DNA from 3 places in the Microbispora sp. CA-135349 genome. Region 2 is predicted to be linked to each of the others. Evidence: predicted binding sites of a transcription regulator. Region 2 holds the regulator's gene; each other region holds the start of a gene.

Region 1 (3,269 bases), 1.1 Mb from region 2:
CCCACGCTCAACGTCCCTCTGGACGAGGAGGGCGCTCGCAAGATCTTCAAGCTCATCGACGCGCTCGAGGACAGCGACGACGTGCAGAACGTCTGGGCGAACTTCGACGTGAGCGACGAGGTCATGGAGAAGGTCGAGGCATGACGCCGCAGGCCGGCCACGGGCCCTTGGCCCCAGGTCGGCAGGGGGCGGAAAACCGGTGGCAGAGGCCGCCGGGGCCCGCATAGTTTGGCCGGTTGTGGAAATCCGTCATCTCGCGAGCGACGACCTGGACGCCGTCCTCGACATCCGCAGGCGCGCCTTCGGCCCGTTGTCCGGCTCCGGCGCCGACACCTGGCGCAAGCTCGTCTCCCCGATGCTGCCCGAGGGCCGTTACCTGGGCGCCTTCGACGGCACCCGCCTCGTCGGCGCGGCCAGGATCAACCCGTACGTCCAGTGGTGGCACGGCCGCCCGCTGTCGATGGGCGGCGTGGCGGGTGTGACGGTGTCGCCGGAGGACCGCGGCAGGGGAGTGGGCCGTGCGCTCACGGCCGCGGCCGTCGAGCGCTGCGCGCAGCTCGGCCACGCGGTCTCCGCGCTCTACCCCGCCACCACGCCGCTGTACCGGAAGGCGGGCTACGAGCACGCCGGCGTGTTCCAGCGGATCACCGTGCCCGCCGAGGCGCTGCGCACGCTGGGCGACCCCGGCGCCGCGGTGAAGCTGCGCCGGATGGGCCCCGCCGACGCGGCCGAGCTCGTGGCGCTGATCGGCCGGGTGCACACCGCCACGCGCGCGAGCGGGCCGCTGTGCTTCGACGAGCGGACCTGGCGCCTGTGGCTGGAGGACGACGACGACTTCTGCTACCTGGCCGAGGACGGATTCGTCGTCTACCGCTGGAGCGACGGGGACATCGAGGTCGACAACCTGCTGGCGGGGTCGGAGGCGACGGCCCGTGCCCTGTGGTCGCTGGTCGGCAGCGCCTCGACGGTCGCGAAGTCGGTGACCGCCTACGTGGACCCGGCCGACCCCGTGCTCTGGATGCTGCGGGAGCGGTCGAAGGACGAGGTCGCCCAGACGCGGTGGATGTTCCGGCTGATCGACCTGCCCGCCGCGGTCGAGGGGCGCGGCTTCCCCGCCGGGGTGTCGATCGAGGCGCCTCTCGTGGTGACGGACCCCCAGCGCGAGGCCAACACGGGCACGTGGGTGCTGCGGGTGAACGGCGGCTCCGGCTTCGTGACGCGGGAGGCCGGGGAGGCCGGCGAGGCTACGCGGCTCACCATCGGCGGGATGTCCGCGCTGTTCGCCGGTGTGTCCACCGCCACGCTCCGCCGCGCCGGCCTGCTGACCGGCGGCTCACCCGAGGCCGGCGACGCGCTGGACGCCGCGTTCGGCTGCGCCGCGTACATGATCGACTACTTCTGACGCGCCCCGCGTCGCCGCTGATCGCGATAGAGTGACCGGCCGAACAGATGTTCGGCGCGGCGGCGGGGTCGTACGGGTGGCCGCGCCGGCCGGGATCAGGGAGGCGTGCCGGTGCGGTTGCCCCAGCTGCGGGTGATGGGTGTGGACCCGGGACTGACGCGGTGCGGCCTCGGCGCCGTGGAGGGCCGGCCGGGCGCGCCGCTGAGCCTTCTGTCGGTCGGGGTGGTCCGCACTCCGGCCGACGACGACATCGGCTCCCGGCTGGTCGTCATCGAGGCGGAGATCGAGCGCTGGCTCGACGAGATCAGGCCGGACGCCGTCGCGGTCGAGCGGGTCTTCGCCCAGCACAACGTCCGTACGGTCATGGGGACGGCCCAGGCGTCGGCCGTCGCGATCGTCTGTGCGGCCCGGCGGGGGCTGCCGGTCGCGCTGCACACGCCGAGCGAGGTCAAGGCCGCCATCACGGGCAACGGCAACGCCGACAAGAAGCAGGTCGGCACGATGGTCACCCGGCTGCTGCGGCTCGACGCCATGCCCAAGCCGGCGGACGCGGCCGACGCGCTCGCCCTCGCCATCTGTCACGTCTGGCGCGGCGGCGTGCAGCACCGCCTGGCCGACGCCCTGGCCCGGGCCCGATCCGGCGGTGCCCGGTCCGCGGCCTCTGGTAGGACTGGAACGCCCGGCGAAGTCGCGGCCGGGCGGCCGGACGGGGGAGGGAGCACGCGGTGATCGCATCCGTAGCGGGACAGGTGGCGGCGATCACGGCCGACAGCGCCGTGATCGAGGTGGGCGGCGTCGGGATGCTCGTCCACTGCGCCCCCGGCACCCTGGCCGGGCTGCGCGTCGGCGAACCCGCCCGGCTGGCCACCTCGCTCGTCGTCCGCGAGGAATCGCTCACGCTGTACGGCTTCGCCTCCGACGACGAGCGCACGGTGTTCGAGCTGCTCCAGACGGCCAGCGGGGTGGGGCCGCGCCTGGCCCTGGCCATGCTCGCGGTCCACGCGCCCAACGCGCTTCGCGTCGCGGTGGCGAGCGCCGACATCAAGGCCCTCACGATGGTGCCCGGCATCGGCCAGAAGGGCGCCCAGCGCATCGTGCTCGAACTCAAGGACAAACTCGGCACCCCGGCGGCGGCGGTCGACGCCGCGTTGAACGGCGCGGCGGCGCCGCCCGTCTGGCGGGATCAGGTCCACTCGGGACTGGTCGGGCTCGGCTACTCGTCCAGGGACGCCGACGAGGCGGTCGCGGCGGTGACCGCGGAGGCCGAGGCGGAGGTCGCGGCCGGCCGCACCCCCCAGGTGGCCACGCTGCTCAAGTCCGCCCTGCGCGCGCTGAGCGTGCGATGACCGCACGACGGGCCGATGGTTCGATGAAAGTTTCACCGGGAAGCGGACGGGTCCCGGCAGGCCGAGCGGATGGTGTCGAGTGAGCTTCGAGCGGGATCTCGTGTCGCCCGAACCGGAGGGCGACGAGCGGGCGATCGAGGCCGCGCTGCGTCCCCGGCGCCTGGAGGAGTTCATCGGGCAGGGCCGGGTGCGCGAGCAGCTCTCGCTGGTGCTGGAAAGCGCCCTGCGCCGCAACCGCCCGCCCGACCACGTCCTGATGAGCGGTGGTCCCGGGCTCGGCAAGACGACGCTCGCCATGATCATCGCCTCCGAGCTGGCCGCGCCGCTGCGGATGACCTCGGGTCCGGCGCTAGAGCGCGCGGGCGACCTCGCCGCGATCCTGTCCACGCTGACCGAGGGCGAGGTCCTGTTCATCGACGAGATCCACCGCATGGCCCGCCCGGCGGAGGAGATGCTCTACCTGGCGATGGAGGACTTCCGGGTCGACATCGTCGTCGGCAAGGGCCCGGGGGCGACCTCGA
Region 2 (3,269 bases):
GATGAAGCAGGCGCTCACCTGCTGGGGCGAGCGGGTGCCGACGTTGAACCACACCGGCGAGTTGAAGCTGAAGATCTGGTGGATCAGCGCGTGCTTGAGCTCGTGGTCGAAGATCTCCGCGTCCTCCTCGGACGCGAAGTAGCCGTTCTCGAGGCCGGTCCTGGTGTAGACGCCCACGACCCGGTCGACGAGCTGCTTGAGGCTCGACTCGCGCTGCGGGGTGCCCACCGCCCCGCGGAAGTACTTGGTGGTGACGATGTTGGCGGCGTTGACCGACCAGAAGTCCGGGAACTCCACGCCGTGCTGCTCGAAGTTGACCGAGCCGTCCCGCCAGTTCGTCATCACGACGTCGCGCCGCTCCCAGCGGACCTCGTCGTACGGGTGGACACCCGGGGTGGTGAAGACGCGCTTCATCTTCAGACCCTTGCGCGGGCGCTTGCCGGCCCGGCCCCCCGCACCCGATACGGTGCCGCTCACGGTCTCCGTCATGACTTCCCCCTCCCAGGGCCCGGTGGAGCCCCTCTTTCGGACCACGCTCGTTACAACCTCATCGTCACGCCGCGCCGTCGCGCGCCGCCGTCCGCCTCGTCCCGGTCCCCCGGAATGCGCCTACTCCTCGGCCTCAGGGCCGTGAGCCGCGCGGAGCCGCTCGATCTCCGCCTCGAAGTCGGCCAGCGTCTCGAAGCCCCGGTAGACCGACGCGAAGCGCAGGTACGCCACCTCGTCGAGGTCGCGGAGCGGCCCCAGGATGGCCAGGCCCACCTCATGGGAGGCGATCTCGGCCGCACCGGTGCCCCGGATGCTCTCCTCGACCCGCTGCCCGAGCTGGGCGAGGGAGTCCTCGCCGACCGGGCGCCCCTGACAGGCCCGCCGTACGCCGGCGATGACCTTCTCCCGGGAGAACGGCTCGGTGACCCCGCTCCGCTTGCTCACCATCAGCAGCACGGTCTCCTGGGTGGTGAACCTGCGCCCGCATTCGGGGCAGGTGCGCCTGCGGCGGATCGCCGCCCCGTCCTCGGCCGCGCGGCTGTCCACGACCCGGGTGTCGGGATGGCGACAGAACGGACAGTGCATTTCATCGCCTCCCTGAACGCACATCCCGAACACAAGGTGTGGTGAACTTACACCGCTGTGACTACTAGATGTTGTGGTCCAACCGTAGAAGTGCCCGACCTTGAACGCAAGTCGAACCGGCCCTGGGCCGGGAAGTGCCTGCTCGGTGCGCGTGTCGCCGCTCCCGTCACCGCCGCACCACCTGCCCCACGCGTCGCGCAATAGGCCCTTTACGCACCATTCCCCGCCGTTTTATGCACGGCGTCTGACCTGGGCGTACAGACGCCACAGAAGATCGGCTGAATCGAACACGGGATCGATCGAACTCCCGTACGATGAGATGAACGGCGAGATCGGTGATTTCGCTGGATATCGAACAATTGTTTGACGGTGATCTTGAATCGCGGTACGGTCGCTCTGTGCGACATGGGGAACACGGATTGAGAGGTGGCATCGTGAGTGACCGAAGTGAGCAAGCGGATGGCGTCAGCGACCTCGCGGTTCGCAGGCGCGACTCGCTTGGCCTCACCCCGAGGCAGCGGAAGATCCTCGAGGTGATCCGCGACTCGGTCCAGCAGCGCGGCTACCCGCCGTCCATGCGGGAGATCGGGGAAGCGGTCCAGCTGACGAGCACCTCCAGCGTGTCGCACCAGCTCACGGCGCTCCAGCGTAAGGGTTACCTCCGGCGCGACCCGCACCGCCCCAGGGCACTGGAGGTCCGGCTGCCGGGAGAGCCGGTGCTGTGGGTCGATCCGGACGCCACCCCCGAGGAGGAGGCCGGGTTCACCCGGCCCACGGCCGCGTACGTGCCGCTGGTCGGCCGCATCGCCGCCGGTGGTCCCATCCTCGCCGAGCAGAGCATCGAGGACGTTTTCGCGCTGCCCAAGCAGCTGGTGGGCGAGGGCACGCTGTTCCTGCTCCAGGTCTCCGGCGACTCCATGATCGAGGCCGCCATCGCCGACGGCGACTGGGTCGTGGTGCGGCAGCAGCCGGTCGCCGACAACGGCGACATCGTGGCCGCGATGATCGACGGCGAGGCCACCGTGAAGACCTTCAAGCGCAAGGACGGGCACGTGTGGCTGGTGCCGCACAACCCCAACTACGAGCCGATCCCCGGCGACGAGGCGACCGTGCTCGGCAAGGTCACGGCCGTTCTGCGGAAGCTGTAGCAGCACCGGCGCCCCGCGATTCGACGCGCCGCGGGGCGCGACGCCGCCTTTCCGGCGGTCACTAAGCGACAATTAGGGTGAGTCGAATGAGATTCGATTCGCTGTCCCTGGATGCGCTGTCCCTGGATGCGGCCCGCACCCGCGACGGAATCAAATGGGCGCACGCCGAGGCCGGCGTCATTCCCGCCTGGGTCGCCGACATGGACTTCCCCGTGCCCGGGGCGGTGACCGAGGCCATCGCGCGACGCGCCGCCACGGATCTCGGCTATCCCGCATGGCTGGACCAGCCGACCGCCGGCCCTCTGGCGGAGGCGTTCGCCGAGCGCATGGAGGCGCGGTACGGCTGGCGGGCCGACCCGGCACACGTGCGGTCCTACACGGACCTCAACCAGGCCCTCCAGGTGCTGCTGCACGTCATGACCGAACCCGGCGACGCGGTGGCGCTGCACGTGCCGGCCTACGATCCCTTCCTCGTCACGATCACCGGGATGGGCCGCCGCCTGGTGCCGATGCCGCTGACGGCCGACGGCAGGTTCGAGGTCCCCGGCGAGCCCGTCCGGGTGCTCCTGCTGGTGAATCCGCAGAACCCCTCCGGCCGCTCGTTCACCCGTGCGGAGCTCGACGCCGTCGCCGCGTACGCCGACCAGTACGGCACGCTGGTGATCTCCGACGAGATCCACGCCGACCTGACGTACGCTCCGGCCCGGCACATCCCGTTCGCCACGATCCTTCCCGAGCGCACGGTCACGCTGACCTCCGCCAGCAAGGCCTTCAACATGGGCGGCCTGCACTGCTCGGTGGCCCACATCGGCGCGAGGGACGCCAGGGACGCGCTGGGCCGCCAGCCCGCCCACATCTACGGCGCGCCCAGCGTCCTCGGGGTGGAGGCCACGGTGGCCGCCTGGCGGCACGGCGACGCGTGGCTGGAGGAGGTGCTGGCGATCCTGGACCGCAACCGCAGGCGCATCGCCGAGCGGCTCCCGTCCGTCGGATACCGCATGCCGGAAGCCACCTATCTCGCGTGGCTCGACTTCGGCGTGCCCGACG
Region 3 (3,269 bases), 4.0 Mb from region 2:
CGCCAAACCCGCTACGAGGCGCTGCGGGCCGAGCGCGCGGAATGGATCGGCTGGCGAAGATGGCTGCTCTCCTGACCCCCGGATGGCATGACATGCCTCGCTCGGGACAATCTTCCTCAGTATGAAAATCGACTACGCGGCCATCGAGGCGGAGCGCTCGCGGATCCGCGAGCGCTACCTGAGCGAGCGCCGTGCCGCAAGCAGCGCGAGGGGCCTGCACCACTTCGCACTGATCTCGTCAGACGTCGAGCGGACGATCCGCTTCTATCACGACCTCCTCGAGTTCCCGCTCACCGAGATCTTCGAGAACCGCGACTACCGCGGGTCCAACCACTTCTTCTTCGACATCGGCAACGGGAACCTGCTGGCGTTCTTCGACCTGCCGGGTCTCGATCTGGAGCCGTACAAGGAGGTCCTCGGCGGGCTCCACCACATCGCGATCTCCGTGGACCGGGCGACGTGGGAGCGCCTGCGCAGCAAGCTCGACGCGGCCGGCGTGCCGTACCAGGAGGAGAGCGGCAGTTCGATCTACTTCCAGGACCCGGACGGCGCCCGCCTGGAGCTCCTCGCCGACCCGCTGGGAGAGATGTACGGCAGCCGCGTCATGTGACCGGCTCCCCGGCATGAGGACGCCGGAGTGAGTTCGGCGCCCACGCGGCTCCAACGCCGGACGGCCGCCCGACGGGCGGCGATCGCGGCGCCGCGGCCGGGAGAGCTCATCCCGGCCGCGGGTCCATACTGAACCCATGCGCCTCACAGACTTCTGGAACAGGATGCGCCGCCACTTCGGCGAGGCGTACGCGGAGTCGTGGGCGAAGGATTACGTGATCTCCGGGCTCGGCGGGCGCACGGTCGAGCAGGCCCTCGCCGAGGGCGTGGCGGCCAAGCAGGTGTGGCAGGCCGTCTGCCAGGAGGTCGACGTGGACCCCAGACTGCGCTGACGCGACACCGCAGGGCCCGGACGGGTCCCGAATCGTGCCCGCACCCCGCCCGTGTGTCCTTCGGCACCCTCGCCACACCGAGGTCTCTCCGTCCGCATCCGCATCGCGAACTCGCCTGTCGGCGGCGCACCGCCCGATGCCGAGGCGTCCCAGCTCGCGTCGCAGCCTCTCCTTCGCGGCATCTTTCCCCAGCCGTCGTCGACGACCCGTAACCCAGCGGGAGATCCGCACGCGCATCAGCCGCCGTCCAGCCCACCGGCACCTTCGCGCGCGTGCTGTCGCCCGTGCCGCCGTTCTCCTCCATGGTCATGCCCGTGCGTACGGCGGTCGCCGACGTGCCGCTGGGGGAGATCCTCATCGCCGGGGTGCTCATGATCAGCCGTGGCCGCCGCCCTGCTGGGTGCGGCCCGCGTCTATCGGCGGGCGGTGCTCCGCACCGGCGTCCGGGTCAAACTGGCGAAGTCGTCCGCTGACGGCCGGGGGCGTCACCGGGAGAATCAGGGGGGCGGGGAGAGCGTCCGGCTGATCAGTTCGGCCGCACGGCCGGGGTCGTCGGCGCTCTCCTGGCCGCCCGGCGCCCACAGGAACATCCATCCCTCCCTCGCGGGTGAGGCGAAGACGATCGTCTGCCTGCCGGTGCCCGGATGCCAGACGGACAGAACGGGATCGTCCGCTCCGAGCAGGCGTGCGGCGAGGCCGTGCTCGGCGAGCCGCGCCGCGAGCGCCTCAAGGCGGGCCAGGCGCTGTCCGCTGTAGTCGCCGGTGCCCGTCACATGGCCCTCCAGCGGGAGATCCAGCTTTGCTACAAGGATCGTCGCAGGTCATCGCGCTGGCAACCATGGCAGAGTAACGCCCGGGAATGTAACGGCGCGGTTGGGATGCCGTTCGTCTGTCGTGCGCGGTGGCGGCTCCGGCACGTGATCGAACAGTCGTTCGGCTATATTGGATGAGTCGCCGCCGGGGTGCGCGCCATCAGGTCACCGGGGCGCGACAGGTTCCCGGCCCGCCTTCCCGGCGGTGTGCGGGAAGCTCCGGAAAATGTCGGTGGCACCCCGTAGCTTTTCGGTGACCGAGCAGACGACCACCCTCCAGGGGGCACCCAATGGCAATCAACGACCGCGAGAAGGCCCTTGAGACCGCCCTCGCGCAAATCGAGCGGCAGTTCGGCAAGGGCAGCGTCATGCGTCTCGGAGACGACGCGCGTGCCCCGATCGAGGTCATCCCCACCGGTTCCATCGCTCTCGACGTCGCCCTCGGCATCGGCGGCTTCCCCCGCGGCCGGATCGTCGAGGTGTACGGCCCCGAGTCCTCCGGTAAGACGACGGTCGCCCTGCACGCCGTGGCCAACGCACAGAAGGGCGGCGGCATCGCCGCGTTCATCGACGCCGAGCACGCCCTCGACCCCGAGTACGCCAAGAAGCTGGGCGTCGACGTCGACGCGTTGCTCGTCTCCCAGCCGGACACCGGTGAGCAGGCGCTCGAGATCGCGGACATGCTGATCCGCTCCGGCGCCGTCGACATCATCGTGATCGACTCCGTGGCGGCCCTCGTGCCGAAGGCCGAGATCGAGGGCGAGATGGGCGACAGTCACGTCGGTCTCCAGGCCCGCCTCATGTCGCAGGCCCTGCGCAAGGTCGCCGGCGCCTTGAACCAGACCCGGACGACCGCCATCTTCATCAACCAGCTCCGCGAGAAGATCGGCGTCATGTTCGGAAGCCCCGAGACCACCACGGGTGGCAAGGCGCTGAAGTTCTACGCCTCGGTGCGGCTCGACGTGCGCCGGATCGAGACGCTCAAGGACGGCACCGAGCCGGTCGGCAACCGGACCCGGGTGAAGGTCGTCAAGAACAAGATGGCCCCGCCCTTCCGCCAGGCCGACTTCGACATCCTCTATGGCATGGGCATCTCCCGCGAGGGCGGGCTGATCGACATGGGCGTCGAGCACGGGTTCGTGCGCAAGGCCGGCGCCTGGTACACGTACGAGGGCGACCAGCTCGGGCAGGGCAAGGAGAACGCCCGCAACTTCCTGAAGAACAACCCCGACATCGCCAACGAGATCGAGAAGAAGATCAAGGAGAAGCTCGGCGTCGGGCCGCGGATCGACGCGCCGAGCGAGCCCGCCGCCGCTCCGGCGGCACCGCCCGCTCCCGCGTCCGGCCGGGCCCCCGCTTCTGCGTCCGGCCGGGGCAGCAAGGCGGCCAGCGCGCCCAAGCCGGGTGACGTCTGAGCGCAGACATGAGGCGCGACGAGCTCCCCGGCCCGGACCACGAGATCGGGCCGGGGGACTGGAACTCCGGGCCCTGGGGGCCTGCGGATGATTCGCCCGGT

The links. Region 2 encodes LexA, which represses DNA repair genes until DNA is damaged. Its sites were predicted from a motif close to TCGAACANNTGTTCGA; they were not measured.
Region 1: a site for LexA is predicted at 1,442-1,457, ahead of ruvC (crossover junction endodeoxyribonuclease RuvC). Genes of this name have one in related genera too.
Region 3: a site for LexA is predicted at 1,863-1,878, ahead of recA (recombinase RecA). Genes of this name have one in related genera too.

Annotation. Positions count from the first base shown of each region.
Region 1 is NZ_CP192001.1:5,433,344-5,436,612, reverse strand. It holds gene ACQPZZ_RS25000 (YebC/PmpR family DNA-binding transcriptional regulator) at 1-144, shown strand, start outside; gene ACQPZZ_RS24995 (GNAT family N-acetyltransferase) at 239-1,402, shown strand; gene ruvC (crossover junction endodeoxyribonuclease RuvC) at 1,529-2,131, shown strand; gene ruvA (Holliday junction branch migration protein RuvA) at 2,128-2,748, shown strand; gene ruvB (Holliday junction branch migration DNA helicase RuvB) at 2,828-3,269, shown strand, end outside.
Region 2 is NZ_CP192001.1:6,493,864-6,497,132, forward strand. It holds gene ACQPZZ_RS29790 (vitamin B12-dependent ribonucleotide reductase) at 1-489, opposite strand, end outside; gene nrdR (transcriptional regulator NrdR) at 610-1,074, opposite strand; gene lexA (transcriptional repressor LexA) at 1,506-2,222, shown strand; gene ACQPZZ_RS29805 (MalY/PatB family protein) at 2,309-3,269, shown strand, end outside.
Region 3 is NZ_CP192001.1:2,528,526-2,531,794, forward strand. It holds gene ACQPZZ_RS11945 (hypothetical protein) at 1-75, shown strand, start outside; gene ACQPZZ_RS11950 (VOC family protein) at 122-610, shown strand; gene ACQPZZ_RS11955 (DUF3046 domain-containing protein) at 747-941, shown strand; gene ACQPZZ_RS11960 (hypothetical protein) at 1,439-1,714, opposite strand; gene recA (recombinase RecA) at 2,044-3,168, shown strand; gene recX (recombination regulator RecX) at 3,177-3,269, shown strand, end outside.